3 regions of the Paenibacillus sp. FSL M8-0212 genome follow, and region 2 is predicted to be linked to each of the others. Evidence: riboswitches for the same ligand, from Rfam matches in the RefSeq annotation. Region 2 holds a riboswitch; each other region holds the start of a gene.
The links. Region 2 has a riboswitch for S-adenosylmethionine ahead of mmuP (S-methylmethionine permease). Riboswitches for the same ligand answer to the same signal wherever they lie in the genome.
Positions count from the first base shown of each region.

Region 1: it holds a riboswitch for S-adenosylmethionine, as region 2 does, so the genes downstream of both, MKX68_RS16755 (methionine ABC transporter ATP-binding protein) here and mmuP (S-methylmethionine permease) in region 2, are expected to answer to the same signal.
Region 3: it holds a riboswitch for S-adenosylmethionine, as region 2 does, so the genes downstream of both, metA (homoserine O-acetyltransferase MetA) here and mmuP (S-methylmethionine permease) in region 2, are expected to answer to the same signal.

Region 1 is NZ_JBBORP010000001.1:3,784,885-3,790,115, reverse strand. It holds gene MKX68_RS16770 (DUF2167 domain-containing protein) at 1-604, shown strand, start outside; gene MKX68_RS16765 (MetQ/NlpA family ABC transporter substrate-binding protein) at 737-1,576, opposite strand; gene MKX68_RS16760 (methionine ABC transporter permease) at 1,651-2,310, opposite strand; gene MKX68_RS16755 (methionine ABC transporter ATP-binding protein) at 2,311-3,345, opposite strand; SAM riboswitch class I at 3,472-3,613, opposite strand; gene MKX68_RS16750 (Cthe_2314 family HEPN domain-containing protein) at 3,750-4,466, opposite strand; gene MKX68_RS16745 (COX15/CtaA family protein) at 4,666-5,231, opposite strand, start outside.
Region 2 is NZ_JBBORP010000001.1:3,428,388-3,433,618, reverse strand. It holds gene mmuM (homocysteine S-methyltransferase) at 1-299, opposite strand, end outside; gene mmuP (S-methylmethionine permease) at 277-1,689, opposite strand; SAM riboswitch class I at 1,782-1,883, opposite strand; gene MKX68_RS15100 (Ger(x)C family spore germination protein) at 1,954-3,156, opposite strand; gene MKX68_RS15095 (GerAB/ArcD/ProY family transporter) at 3,153-4,253, opposite strand; gene MKX68_RS15090 (spore germination protein) at 4,286-5,231, opposite strand, start outside.
Region 3 is NZ_JBBORP010000001.1:473,921-479,151, forward strand. It holds gene MKX68_RS02040 (PLP-dependent transferase) at 1-231, opposite strand, end outside; gene metA (homoserine O-acetyltransferase MetA) at 256-1,173, opposite strand; SAM riboswitch class I at 1,410-1,533, opposite strand; gene corA (magnesium/cobalt transporter CorA) at 1,985-2,920, shown strand; gene MKX68_RS02055 (HRDC domain-containing protein) at 2,992-3,993, opposite strand; gene MKX68_RS02060 (ROK family protein) at 4,170-5,048, opposite strand; gene MKX68_RS02065 (MOSC domain-containing protein) at 5,122-5,231, opposite strand, start outside.

The DNA.
Region 1 (5,231 bases), 360 kb from region 2:
AGATAACAGAGAACTTGATCCGGAATATAGAACGTACATAACGGGGTGGGAAATTGAACCGGCATATGACAGTACCAAACATCAGTTGGTCTACTCCCTTGGTTTCAAGAATGCTGATCAGCAAGCCATGGTCAATTACAATGTAAAACTCCTGACACGCGAAGGGTACATTAAAGCCATTCTGGTCACAGATACGGCCACCTTTCAACAGAGCCGCCAGGCATTCGAGGAAACCGTCCTTAATCAACTTAACATCAATGCAGGATATACCTATGAGGAGTACAATGCTTCGACTGACAAAACATCCACTATAGGGCTCAACAGTCTTCTGATGGGCGGGATCGGGTACACGGCTTCCCAGCAATTCAGTGCTCTTCTTTTGCTCAAAAAAGGATGGGCCTTGATCCTGGTTGTTGTCCTTGGGCTAATCGGTTGGATCAGATACAAAATCAAAAGCTCAAATGGAGAAGAAGAAACACTATCTCCGTCCGAGAGGACGTACCTGCAGGAAGCAGATGAACAGCAGTATGCTGATCAAAATGAATTATCCTACTACCGTCAATCTGGACATCACTCCAATGCTGACAAACCGGAAAAACTCTGACTTATGTTGATCCCCACCTCAGCACAGACTCAGGAAACATAAAATAAGCCGTACATCTCTTCTTGAGAGATATACGGCTTATTTCTTTATTTATTACAAACTTCACATCGTATCATACTTATATATCGTGAATTATTCAGTTGCAGGTTCAACTGCACCTTTATAACGCTCTTTGATGAATGTTTTTACTTCTTCAGAGTGCAATGCAGCAGCCAGTTTCTGAATTGCATCTGAATCCTTATTGTCCTCACGGGAAACGAGGATGTTTGCGTATGGGTTACCTTGCAGATCTTCAATCAACAAAGCATCATTAGCTGGATTCAGGTTTGCTTCAAGCGCATAGTTGGCGTTGATGAATACCAGATCCGCTTCATCCAATTGACGAGGCATCATGGCTGCATCAAGCTCGATGATATTCAGGTTCTTCGGATTGGCTGTGATATCTTGAATCGTAGATGTGATATTTGTGTTGTCTTTCAGCGTAATGATACCTTCCTTCGCGAGCAACAACAGAGCACGTCCACCATTGGATGGGTCATTTGGAATTGCTACTTTTGCGCCGTCAGCCAATTCATCCAAAGACTTAATTTTTTTGGAGTATCCGCCAAAAGGTTCAACATGAACAGGTGTTACAGCAACGAGGTTGAATCCACGTTCTTTATTCTCTGTGTCCAGATAAGGCTGATGCTGAAAGAAGTTTGCATCCAATTTTTTATCAGCAAGTTGCTGGTTGGGTTGTACATAGTCATTAAACGTAACAACTTGCAAACGAATACCTTGTGCTTCCAGTTCAGGCTTGATGCTTTCCAGAATCTCTGCATGTGGTGTAGGTGAAGCTCCAACTTTCAATTCCACTGTGCGTGGTGCACCTGCTGAATTGTCTGCGCCGCTATCGGCATCCTTGTTGTTTCCGCAAGCTGCGAGAACTGCAATCAGCATAAGGCTAAGTAGAGCGAAAGACCATTTTTTCATGTGTAAAACCCCTTCTCTCATCATTTTTTCATGTGGCGTCCGCACGAATGCATGTCCATCATGTTATCTATGTGTTATTTCCTGGTGAAAAATGTAACCAAGCGATCTCCAGCCATCTGGAGAATTTGCACTAGAATAATCATCGACACTACGGATATGATCATGATTTCATTTTGATAACGGAAGTATCCATAGTTAATTGCCAGTGTTCCCAGACCTCCACCACCAACCATGCCCGCCATCGCCGTATAGGAGACAAGCGTAACAATAGTGATCGTAATCCCCGCAAGCAGACCAGGCAATGCTTCAGGCAACAACACCCGTCTTACAATCTGTCCGGTTGATGCTCCCATCGCCTGCGCCGCCTCAATGACACCCCGATCGACTTCACGCAACGTGTTCTCAACCAAACGAGCGAAATAAGGAGCTGCTGAAATAACCAAAGGAGGTATTACGCCGAGAACCCCTGTAGCTGTACCGACGAGTATACGAGTGAATGGAATAAGAGCAACAATTAATATGATAAATGGTACCGAGCGCAAAATATTAACAATCAGGGATAGTATAGAGTATACTGTCCGTGACTTAATCGAAGCAGATCGGGCTGTCATAAACAGCAGAACTCCGAGTGGTAAACCTAAGATAACGGTGAACAAGCCTGATACACCCAAAATTTGCAGTGTCTCAATGGAGGCTTTACCAACCTCTTCCCAACGTACGGTTGAAAAATCCATCTAACGAAGCACCTCCACATCAAGTCCCTCAGCGGTTAATTCTGATATCGTCCGATCAATCGCAATGGAATCGCCCTCGAAACGAACGGTCAGCTGTCCATAAGGAACCTGTTTGATCGTTGAGATTGTACCTTGCAGGATGGCAAAATCCACGCCTGTCTTACGTACCGTTCTAGACAAAATCGCTTCATAGGTTTTGTTACCCAAAAAGGATATCTTCACAAGTTTGGAAGCAACACCTGCCTGCAATTCAACGCCTGCATTCGCCAGAGCGGTCTCTTCGAGAGCAAGTCCAGCTTCATGGTCACGCATCATGAAGTCCCGCGTAATCGCATGCTGCGGCTTCAGGAACACTTCTGTTACAGGTCCTTGCTCCACAATGCCGCCTTGATGAATGACAGCCACTTTGTCACAAATGTTCTGAATGACATGCATCTCATGTGTAATCAGCACAATCGTAAGGTTGTACTTTTCGTTAATGTCGAGCAATAACTTCAGGATTGAATTTGTCGTCTGCGGATCAAGTGCTGAAGTAGCCTCATCACAGAGAAGTACATTCGGATCACTCGCAAGTGCTCTCGCAATCCCTACACGTTGTTTCTGTCCACCCGATAATTGAGCTGGATATTTGTTGCTATGGTGCTCCAGACCAACCAGATTGAGCATTTCCTTCACTTTGCGATCAATGGCATCTTTGGGTGTATTCACAAGCTTTAATGGAAACGCCACATTGTCATATACCGTTGCCGAGGATAACAGATTAAAGTGTTGAAAAATCATCCCGATCTTGCGTCTCTGTTGCTGCAATTCGGTTTTGCTCAGTTCAGTCAGGTTGATCCCATCAACCCATACTTCACCCTCCGTAGGGCGTTCCAACAAATTAATACAGCGAATCAATGTACTTTTGCCCGCTCCGGAATGGCCAATCACGCCGTAGATTTCACCCTTTTGGATGCTCAAATTCAGCTCGGATAACGCTGTTGTAGATCTTTTCCCTTTGCCGTACGTTTTCGTTAAACCTTTTAATTCAATCAATCGCACTTGCCCCTTTCCAACCACCTACATGTATCTTTACCCGATCTAAAGGAAAACTCCCCTTAAAGTACAAAAAAAGAGCCCTTTGCAGATACAAAGAGGGCTCTTCACGTGAAAGATTATACCTTCTCATCTGCCAAAATCGTGCTTTGCACCATTTTGTAGGAATTAGCACCTAACATCTATAACGAATGATACATCTATCATGTCGTTACAAATCGGTTGCCGGGCTTCATCGGGCCTGTCCCTCCGCCGCTCTCGATAAGAAATATGTTGTTGTAGGATTTTATAAGTTCATGTAGTTCAAGCTTTATAATGTGAACGTAACTTTTGAAATATCAATTCATTCTTTGTCACTGTAACATTCTAGTTGAAACTCAGTATATTCCAAGTATTCCGATTTGTCAAAGGGAATTATTTCTTTTCCATATATTATTGATGTAATTATAAGAGGTTGTTAACGTTTCACAGACCATATCCACGCCCTGACGCATTTCCTGTACATGCTGATTCAGATCCTCCAACTTCACTTTACCTTGCAAGGTCTGGTGTAACTGCCACAGGTCATCGTGCATTTCGGAGTTCATGTAGTGAATTTCCATATTACGACGTTTGCGCAGCTTGCTCATCGGCTCCCGATAAGAGTCCTTGATCTGAATCAATCGCAATGCAAGATCATGATGCTCCCTCACATAATCAAACTGTCTTAACACAGTAAAATAAGAAAAATGCGCTTTGGTATTTGAAGTATTCAGTTGGAATATTTCATTCAAGACGGTGCCGACTTTATCCAGAATGGCAAAGCAGCGGATAAAGCCATCTTTGTAAAAATACACATACCGGGCATACTCGGCCTTTTCAGCTGGCGTCATATCATCCGTTGAGCCTGCAACAACCTTTTTGCGAAAATGAGCAGCAGCAAAGCAGCTTTGCTCCAGTTCATCCAGTGAGGAGATGAGTCCCTGAGTCCACACATACAGCTTCCGATAGTCATGCGTGGGATCATGGTCCACATGCATTTGGCGCTGAAATAGCTCAAGGGTATGCGCCATTGCGTCCATCGCTGCCTTTAATTTACCTTCATTGATACGCGGTTTTTCCCCCAGCAACGTTCGCAGCATATCTAACCTCCTCTTTTCCAAATCAACAAGATTTAATCACCGTTAACACATCATCCATTCCGTGTAATTGCTGCTTGCCATAGGTTGCCCTGATCCCCCTGACATCAAACAAAGTCCACCTGTCCAATGATGTACATCACTGGATGGTGGACTTTCATATTTAGCCCAATTCCTTTTAGAAAATAAATGAATCTATATCTTAGAACCGATTAACCGGACGATGTAGCTTGTACACCAGGAAACTCATATAGGTTAAAACCCCGAACAATATGGCGATATCCAGCATATGAGCAAGAGCTACGAACATGTATACTTCCGGACGGTTCATTGTCACCATCATGAAAATACCAATCACGACTTGCATCAGGATGAGAATAACGGATACTACGCCAAGGGTGCGCATCTCCTTGTTGTCCGGATGATTACGGTAAGCGAAGTGACCCAGAATTGCAATAACAATCACAAGCGATGCAGCTGCTGCACGGTGAGCAAAAGCAACCGCTACCCCACCCGAAAGCTCAGGAATAATCTGCCCGTTACAGAGCGGGAATCCGGAACATCCGCCGGCAGAATCCGTGTGACTCACAAATGCACCCGTGTATACCACGAGATATGTGTAAATGGTGGAAAACCAGACCAGATTCCTGAATTTTTTGCTAACCCGAGGGTATTTATTCAGGCGCTCCAATCCGCCATCTTTTGCCTCCTGCCTTATGCCCAGCGCCATCATTAGGGAACTGGCAAAAGCAATCAGTGCAAAACCAA
Region 2 (5,231 bases):
TCGACCGTCTTGCGAATCAGCTCCAGTGCTGCCTGTTCATCGATCCCTCTCTTGCGGAAACCATCCACCGTCGCCTGATAGCTGGATGTAATCGCACAGTCGGCTCCTGCTCGAAAATAATCTGCATGGACCTGAACGATAACATCTGGATTCTCGAGCAATACACGAGCTGACCACAGTGGATCATCCAGATCACAGCCATGCTGTTCGAGTTCCGTGGCCAGCGCTCCATCCAGAATCATGACCGGATGTTTACGCAGGATCTGTTCTATGGGATTAGTCTGTTGTGCTTGAGTCATGTACTTGTCCTCTTTTCTTATTCACACGTTCTGTCAGATAATAAGCAGCGTAACATACTGCAATAAATGGAACCCCACAATACAGCGCAATCCGCTGTGTCGGGTCAAAGGCAATACCTATGCATGAAGCCAGGCATAAAATAAATGAAACAATCGGTACCACCGGATACAGCGGTGTGCGATAAACCAGATCTTTGACCGCATGTCCTTCCCGGATATACTGTCTGCGGAACATGTATTGGGAGGCACTGATGCTCATCCATACCGCAACGACAGCCAGACCTGAAATGGAAACCAGTGTAATATACACGGTACCTGGCGCAATGATGCTGGACAGCAAGGCCAGTGCACCACCGACCATACTGATCAGAAGTGCATTCAGCGGTACCCCGCTTTTGGTCAATTTGGCAAACCACGGAGAGATCGTTTTTTTGTCAGCCAAAGACCAGAGCATCCGTGAAGATGCATATAGGCCTGAATTGGCAGCAGAGAGAATCGCCGTCAGAATAACAAAGTTCATAATGTCTGCTGCATAGGGTACACCCACCCGCTCCATTACCGCTACAAACGGACTTTCCAGTACACTGGCATCCGACATGGGCAGCAAGGCCGACAAGATAATAATCGTTCCGATGAAGAAAATAACCAAACGCCACAGCGTTGTATGAATAGCTTTTGGTATCGTCTTTTCCGGATTCTCCGTCTCACCGGCGGCAATGCCGATTAACTCGGTGCCTGAGAAGGCAAAGTTTACAGCAAGCATGGTCATCAATATCGCTGTAGCCCCATGAGGGAACCACCCGGATGCGGTAATATTTGATAGAAATGGAGCCGGTTCAGAATCCGCCATGGGAATGATACCAAACATGGCTGCGCCACCGATAATAATGAAGATTACAATAGTAACTACCTTCACAGATGAGAACCAGAACTCGGATTCCGCAAATAATTTCACCGTTAAAGCATTGAACAAAAAGATCATCAGTGCAAAGAGCGCGCTCCATATCCATACGTTTACCGATGGGAACCAGCGCTGCATCAGCAATCCGGCGGCTGTGAATTCGGAGCCAAGCGCAACAGTCCAGGTTAACCAGTATAACCAAGCCACCGTGTAACCTGTTGCCGGTCCGATATATTTGGCTGCATAACTATGAAATGCTCCCGTCTCTGGCATATGAACAGACAGTTCACCAAGACAGAGCATCACCAGATATACAACGATGGCTCCGATCAGATAGGACAGAATGGTTCCCAGTGGTCCCGCCTGCTGAATGGTGTAACCTGAGCTGAGGAATAATCCCGTTCCAATGACTCCTCCGAGAGAGAGCATGACCACATGCCGTGCCTGCATTTTTCGCTGAAAATGCCCTTTGTCGTTGTTGTTCTCCATACCTGCTGCTCCCCTACTTCTTCATCCAGAAAAAACAAAAAAGACCCACTCTTCCTAAAGAGTGCGCCGTTACTGACAAATAAAAACAAACGCTCCTATCTATCAGGCTTTCACCCGCTGGAATTAGCACAGTATCCTTCAGATCTGTTGCTGAGGTTTCTAAGGGCCAGTCCCTCCACCTCTCTGGATAAGAAAATGATTTTTTATAAATATAGCGATTGATCATGAATGTGTCAACATTTAAATAGTAAATGGCACACCTCGCTATTCCGTAGAAGACCCCGGATTGATGATGGAGGTCTTTACCTCATACGTAATGGGTATAGTAGCAAAGATTTCATCCCAGTTCCCTTTAACCTTCTTCCACGTTTTTGGATATTTAATACGAATGCTATCGCGGAAACCAGCAACATCGACTTTGTAGGTATGTTGGAGCTTGTATAGTAACTGTTTGATCTGTTGCTCGACCAGTTCAGCAAAATCGTTTTCCATTTCTTTCAGATATGCACCCTTTTCCTCTTCTTCCGGTGCCCGCCAATCCTCCATTAGCCATCCTTCAGACTCTGCCTTCACATGGAACGAGATATCATCGCCATTAACCTTCGGAATGATTTTGATTTTCTTCTTCTTGATTTCATAGAGTACCGTGAAACCCTCCTTACTATATGTTTTTATGACACCACCTTGTTTTTTAGGCATAAGCCAGGACAGAGCTTCCAAATCAGTTTGGCTGAGTTCCCCCAGAAATTTGGTTGTATTTGCAGCAAATATGCTGCCCCCGGAGAACTTGTCCTCTCCATTGGCATTCAGCACATTTTGAAGCAGAAAACTGGACCCGGACTGCATCTGTGCATCCAGTTTTGCCAGCGAAACGGGTTCCAGAATCTTGTTGGAAATGTATGCATTGTTCGTAATGCCTGTAAGGTAAAATGCAGGAATACGGGAAGGATCATCTGAGGTAAGCACATCAACCGCCCGCTGGTGACTAATCAGTACAAGACAGTTCGGTCGAATATCGTTATCCCGGAGTACAAAATCGAGCAATTGAATCAGTCCATACTTTTTGGCAATATCCTTGGAGATCACAATAACCTTCAGATGATGTCCAATGAGTGGACGATCTCGCCGCAAAGCAAACTGACGAAAAATTTGCAGCATGGAATCTCCCGTAAGCTGCTCATTGGAATAAGACTCTTTGCCAGAAGAGGGTGAACCAGATTGCTGACTTTTTTGACTGCTAGAATTCCCAGGGGCAATCTGAACGGTTGCTGTGACATTGTTTTGTTTGGGATAATGCCCACCCTGCGCTGAAATCTTCTTCTCGAAATCGGTCTCTTTTCCAACGTCAATCCCGAGACCTACATACAAGCTTAGATCTTCTATCTCGCGGCTGCTCCAGCAACCTGATATTATACACAGGATGAACACAGCACAAGTTACTCTTAAGCACAGGCGGAATGAAATCATGCGTGTTTGCCTCCTTTTTTGCGAATTATGCTGATAAGCAACAATACCAGAGGTAATATAGCGAACAAAACTACAGATACGTTACCTAGCATATCGCCCAGTGCAAAAGTTTCAAACACTGTTTTAGGCATCATTGCCGTCAGATAAATGAATGGAAGCAGGGCATACATAATCCAGCGTATCTTCTTTGCCCGAAACAAGTCCCGGATTCCTACGGAAGCACAGTAATGGGTAATGGCAAATGTCGAGAAAATCTGCATAATCCAGATCACCAGCAATAACGATTCGAAACGTTCAAATATCAGTCCCTGTATCTCAAAACTTCGTACCAGATCCAGTGTTGGCCATGTTCTGGTCTTAATTCCATCCAAGGACAAACTGCCTACGACCATTACAACAGTGATCAGATATACCATTGTAGAGATAGTTAACCCCCATGTCATCGCCTTGTTGCTTTTCTTCGGATCTTGCATATATGCAGTGATGACCAGCATAACTTCGTAACCGGTATACGACAGTAGCGATGGTTTCAGCCCTTTGAGTACAGGCATGATGCCCTCACCCAATACGGGTCTGAGGTTACTAATTTCGAAGAGCTGATTACTGAGCAATATCTCCATAACAAATATAATCAAGGTGATCGGCAGGATGATCTCAAACACGCGAATAATGACACCAAGCCCACCGGAGATCATATAGATGCCTATCCACATAAATACCATTACAATAGCCCATGTAGGCGTGCGCTCAAGCAGATACATCCCCGTGACATCGGCCATGACTCTAATTTCGAATGCTGAAATGATCATAAAATACAAAATTGTCACACAACCCAGTATGTAAGCAATCCAGCGCCCGGTGATCTCCCGGGTAAACTGGAACACGGTTTTCTCAGGAAATCTGCGGCACAGGGTAACCAAAATCAGACCAATACCTGTGACAATGAGCCCTGACAGCAGGATGGAAATCCAGACGTCCGGCGTTCCAACGGCTCTGCTAGTTGTTCGAGGTAACGTCAAAATACCCGCTCCAAGCATGTAGTTAACGATAATAACAACGGCCTGTGTGGTGTTAATTTTCACTCGCGAGTCATTCACTTTGTTGTACCTCCAGACCTTCTGTGGATTGTCTACTTCTTGCGATCTGCATCTACCGGATTCGTCATCTCGGGACGTCTTCTCATCATGTTGAGTGGAGCACGAATGACAAAATCTTTCCAATCACTCAAGTGATATGGAACAGCTGGTGCGACATAAGGCACTCCAAAGCTGGAGAGTCGTGCAAGATGTGTACAAACCAGCAAGAAGAACATAACGACACCAAACAAACCTAGTATTGCAGCACTAAACATGGCAGCAAACCGGAGAATCCGTAGCGTTAATCCCGCACTATAGACAGGAATCGTAAAAGAGGATATGGCTGTAACAGCTACAACGATAACAAGAAACTGACTGATGATTCCCGCCTGTACGGCAGCTTGACCAATAATCAAACCCCCAACGATACCCATCGCAGGTCCAATCGGCTTGGGTAAACGTATTCCCGCCTCTCTCAGGATCTCAATGGAGAGCTCCATGATCAGCACTTCTATAATAGAAGGAAACGGTACTCCAGTCCGGGTTTCTATAATCGTCAGTACCAGCTTGGTCGGAATCAACCCCGGATGAAACGATATAAAAGAGACATAGAGCGCTGGAGCAAGAAGGGCCAGCATGGCGGACATAAACCTCAGGACCCGGAGAAATGTACCGGGAATCCAGCGTTCATAGTAATCCTCAGGAGATTGGAGCAACATGCTGAAGGTCACCGGTACCACGAGGACAAATGGCGTTCCATCCAATAAAATAGCCACTCGACCTTCAAGCAAAGCACCGATTACCCGGTCAGGTCTTTCCGTATTCAGAACCTGCTGAAAGGGACTCAGTGTATTATCTTCAATGAGTTGTTCCACATAACCAGATTCCAGCATCGAATCCATATCCATCTCTTCAATTCGCTTGCATACTTCAGCCACGAGATTAGGATCGGCAATATCCTGAATATAGGCTATCGCCAAATCTTTTTTGATCCGTGAA
Region 3 (5,231 bases), 3.0 Mb from region 2:
ACAGGCAAACCCTGCATCACCGGACTCCAGCGCTGCGGCGGCTTCTTCCAATACTTTACGGGTTGGATTAGTCGTACGAATATAATCAAACCCCGTGCTTTGTCCAAGCTTCGGGTGGCGAAACGCAGTGGATTGATAGATCGGAAAGTTAATGGCGCCTGTTACCGGTTCATTGATGGACCCAATTTGTGCTAAGCGGCTTTCGATTTTCAACTTGTTGTTGTCTTCCATTGCTGCATCCTCCTGTAATCTCGATTAGATTTGCGGGCCAATATCGTAAGGTGTTTCTTGATACACATAGTAATTGAGCCAGTTAGAGAATAATAAGTTGGCATGAGCGCGCCAAGTAGCCGGTGGCACACGGGAAGGATCGTCATTCGGATAATAATGTCTAGGCAATGCGATATCCAACCCTTTGGCTGTATCCCGGTCATACTCCCACTTTAATGAGAACGGGTCATACTCGGCATGTCCTGTGGCAAAAATCTGTTTGCCGTCTTTGGTAGCAACCAGGAAGATCCCCGCTTCCTCGGATTCAGCCAAAATCTCTAAATTCTCATTCTTTTCAATATCTTCGCGTCTCACTTCCGTATGACGGGAATGTGGAACGTTGAATACTTCATCGAATCCACGCAACAACGGAACATGTGGTTTATTGATGGTATGCGGGAAAACGCCAAAACACTTTTTATCCAGTGCAACCTTAGGTACGTCAAAATGATGGTATAAACCTGCCTGGGAAGCCCAACATATGTGGAGGGTTGAAGTCACATTGGTTTTGGTCCATTCGAAGATTTCCTGGATTTCATTCCAATAGTTCACGTCTTCGAAATCCATCTGTTCCACCGGGGCACCCGTAATGATCATTCCATCGAAACGACGGTGCTCAATCTCATCAAAGGTTTTATAGAACAGATCCAAATACTCCTGAGACGTATTCTTCGACGTATGGGATTTGGGATGTACGAGAACAACATCCACCTGAATAGGCGTGTTTCCCACCAGACGAAGCAATTGTGTTTCGGTCGTTTCCTTTGTGGGCATCAGGTTTAATATAGCGATACGGAGTGGACGAATATCCTGCTGATATGCAGAAGTTTCATCCATGACGAAGATATTCTCTCCTTCAAGTACTTCTTTTGCTGGTAGAGTATCGGGTATTTTGATTGGCATGGTAAGTCTAACTCCTCCTTGTGCATAGATAGATGCAGCCACCTCTGGCTTGATGTCTTCACATCAATACAGTTATAGTCTGCCTTGAGCTTGTAAAAACATTGAATTGCTCTTTCATCCAACGTTACAAACAACCTCAAGTTCCCTTAGCGAAAATCACTGCTGAGAAGTCGGGGCATATGACAAAGACCTTCCTCGGATTTCGAGAAAGGTCATATGTAAATAGATATGCGCCTCTCTCATCTCTCAGTTACAACAGTGCCACTTGACACTTAGTCGCTGCAAGAATTAGCACCGTGCGGTATACCGCCGGTTGCCGGGTTTCATCGGGCCAGTCCCTCCACCTACTCTTGATAAGATTTCGCTGTATTAGATTGTAATTTAATATGGTTCACCGTCTACTTTATTACATTAATGCCCTCACGTCAAGTTGCAGTTCTCCGTCTGCTGTCCAGATCGGAACCGTTCATCATCCGTTGTCATACACTGCCTCAGGGCGCGAAATAGACACATTTTTGCGCTTGAAAGCACCTTGTACCAGCGGTATACTAAACAAGGTGTTATAAACCCTTATGTGAGAGGTGACATATTAAATGGATGGCGACCCGAGGCCTGACTGGCAGCCGAATTCCGACAAACTGCATAGAGAATTGACATCAGCATGCCGGCAGCGGGACGTGACTTCCGTTTGATTATATAGTGAACGCAGCCCTGATCTCCAGGCTCCGCTGCCGACCGGCTGATTTGTTCTTTTTGCGCCCATAATGATAATATCCGCCAAGTTGGCGGGTGCAGAAGGAGTAGATTAACGATGAAAATCCGGTTGGTAAACAACGGTGTATTTATTCCGGTGGACGACATTCAGCAGGCGCTGACTCCACCAGCGGAAGGATTTTACTGGATTGATGCAGACGTAGACGATTTGGCTGTACTTCAGCCGCTGTTCTTGATGCATGATCTGGCTGTGGAAGACTGTCTTAGTGACGAAGAACAACGTCCGAAGATTGAAATTTATGAGAACCATTATTTTATTGTGATTAATAGCATCCGTTTCGATGATGAAGAGATATTTCTACGTGCGGTGAACTTATTCCTCGGCAGACATTTCATTATTAGTGTTACAAAGCAAAAGGTCAGCGAATTGCGCACACTGAAACCAATCCTGTGGGAACAGGAAATCAGTACACCGGATCGTCTGTTGTATTTGCTGGTTGACTTGATTGTTGATAATTATTTCACCGTAGGTGACCGAATTGAAGCACGGATCGAGAAGCTTGAGGAAGACATTTTGATGCACACCAAAAAGTCACATCTGAATGAAATCATCGGGCTGCGCAGTGAGATTCTGTGGCTGAAGAAAGTGCTCGGACCTCAGAAAGAGGTCATTAACACCCTGAACAAAAAAGATCTGCGTCTCATCGATGATCAACTGCAAAAGTATTTCAGTGACATCTATGAGAATGCTGTAAAAATATCAGAAACCTTTGAGACTTATCGCGACCTGATGGGCAACTTGCGAGAAGCCTACCAATCCAGTATTGCGAACCGGGCGAATGAGATCATGCGTGTATTTACCGCCATTACCACGGTCTTCATGCCGCTGACGGTCATTACCGGTATATACGGCATGAACTTTACGAATATGCCAGAGCTTAACTGGAAATACAGCTATTTTGTTGTGATTGGTCTGATGGTTACACTGGGCCTGAGCATGTTCTTCATTTTCCGCAAGAAAGACTGGGTATGAACCCGTATGAAATAACAAAGACGAAGCGCTCCTCTTGGAGAAACGCCTCGTCTTTTTTTCATTTCTAATCATTAACCAACTTGCTTCTCTGTCTCTGCGTGCCGACGAAAGCGGATTCGAATCATGCGCAGTCTTTCATAGACCTGCTCCAGACTCCCTCCATCGGGTTTCTCTCCTCCATACACCTTATGTAATACTGGCTTCAGGAACGTATCTCCCAGCTCCTCATACGCACTCCATACGGCCTCTTGTTCGTTCTCTGGCATCACTGCCAGCTCCACATCAAGAAGACAATCGGTGTCATAACCTTCATGATCCAGTGCCTCTAACAGCTCAACCAACTCGCGTCGGGATAATCCGGATCGATTAACAATCTCCTCTAACGTATACCCTTCCTTCATGCCTTCAAGCACCTGCTTGCGTGTGGTGAACTTATCAAGTTCCTGCTTGTACTTCTGCTCTCTCTGTTTGTATAACCAACTCTCATACTCTACTTCCTTCAGCGCCGTGTATACCCAGTCCAGCGGGAATGTCGTTGAACGTTCCAACCCGTTTGTAATCTCCATCCATTCCGTACCATACTCAGTTGCTTTGCTCTCTCCTACGCCCGGCAGTTGCATCAGTTCATCCAGCGATTGCGGAACAAAGGCACTGATCAAACGCAGCAGACGATTCGTTGCAATAAAATACGGTGCCTTCCGGTCAGACACAGCTCTCTTCCTGCGCCATGTGCACAGATCCGTATATAATTGCTCATTGCCGTATAACTCACTGTAACAATGGAGCCGCTGTCCACCATAACTGCGTGATTTCAGATCATCATTCTCATGAAATAACCCCTGCAACTGCGGTCGGTACCCCTCACTCATCTGTATGGCAAGCTGATGACGGTAAATATGAAGCAGCTCCTCCCAAGAAGTCCCTTCATACCAAATGCTGTCCTCACGCTCTCCTTCCTCGTAGCGACTCCATCCCAGCTGCCAACTATCTTCCTCTTCCCCAATCCATAGCTGTGCATACTCTGCATTCTGATCTGACATTCTGGACAATCTGTTCATGAAAATGACTTCCATTTTCCGTTCCCTCCCTTTAACATTTCAGCCTATACGGGTTAGTTACGCTACCTGCAGGCAGCACAAAAAACACCTCTCCTGCAAAATCCATGCAAGAGAGGTGCTTCCTCATTAATCGTACTATGCTGTTGCCCATATCATACCACAATGGTAAAATTCGTCAATCCCTAAATGAACTACTTATTCAATGCCAATTTGGCAAGCGCGAGCGAACCACATAGTCCCGCATTGTCGCCAAGTCCTGGTGAAACAACATACTGGTCAATGTCGGATTGAAGTGCAGGATGCTGAACGTATCCAGCCAGCAACTCCTGCAGTTTGCTACGCACCATCGGGAAGAGATGCTCCTGCTTCATTACTCCGCCACCCATGACGATTTTCTGCGGAGAGAGAATCAGAACATAGTTCATCAGTGCATGTGCCAGGTAATGTGCTTCGATCTCCCAAGCTTTATGATCTGCCGGCAGTTCATAAGCCGGTTGCTCCCAACGTTTGTTAATGGCCGGTCCTGCTGCAAGGCCTTCGAGGCAGTCACCATGATACGGACAGAAACCCTCGTATGTATCCTCCGGATGTCTGCGTACAATGATATGTCCCATCTCTGGATGTGACAATCCATGGACCATTTTACCGCCAACCACAGCACCTGCACCAATACCTGTACCCACAGTGATGTACAGACAGCTCTCAAGACCTTGTGCAGCGCCCCAGGTTGCTTCTCCAAGTGCCGCACCATTCACATCGGTATCAAATGTCATCGGCACATCAAAATGCTCCTTGAGCTTGCCAATCACGTTATACTGTCCCCAATGTGGTTTTGGTGTTGTTGTGATATAACCATATGTTGGGCTTCCTTCAATCGGATCAATCGGACCAAATGAACCTACACCCAGAGCTTCAATGCCTTTGCCTTCAAAAAATGAAATCACTTGAGCCATGGTCTCTTCCGGTGTTGTTGTTGGAAAACTTACGCGTTCCAGAACTTCTCCGTTTTCTGTGCCAATACCACATACAAATTTGGTTCCGCCTGCTTCAATTGCGCCTAAGATCGTCATGTTAGTCACACTCCCAAGTTAGTTTAAAAAAGGAATTCGGATTATTTTACTTGATGACACTATAATTACCCTGCTACTTGTTCTCCAGCTTGGACAATCGTTTCATTAACGTTTGCCTCCAGCTGTCTGACAGCGCAGGAATGGCCAGCAACGCCTGGATACCATCGACATTTTCTTTCCCCT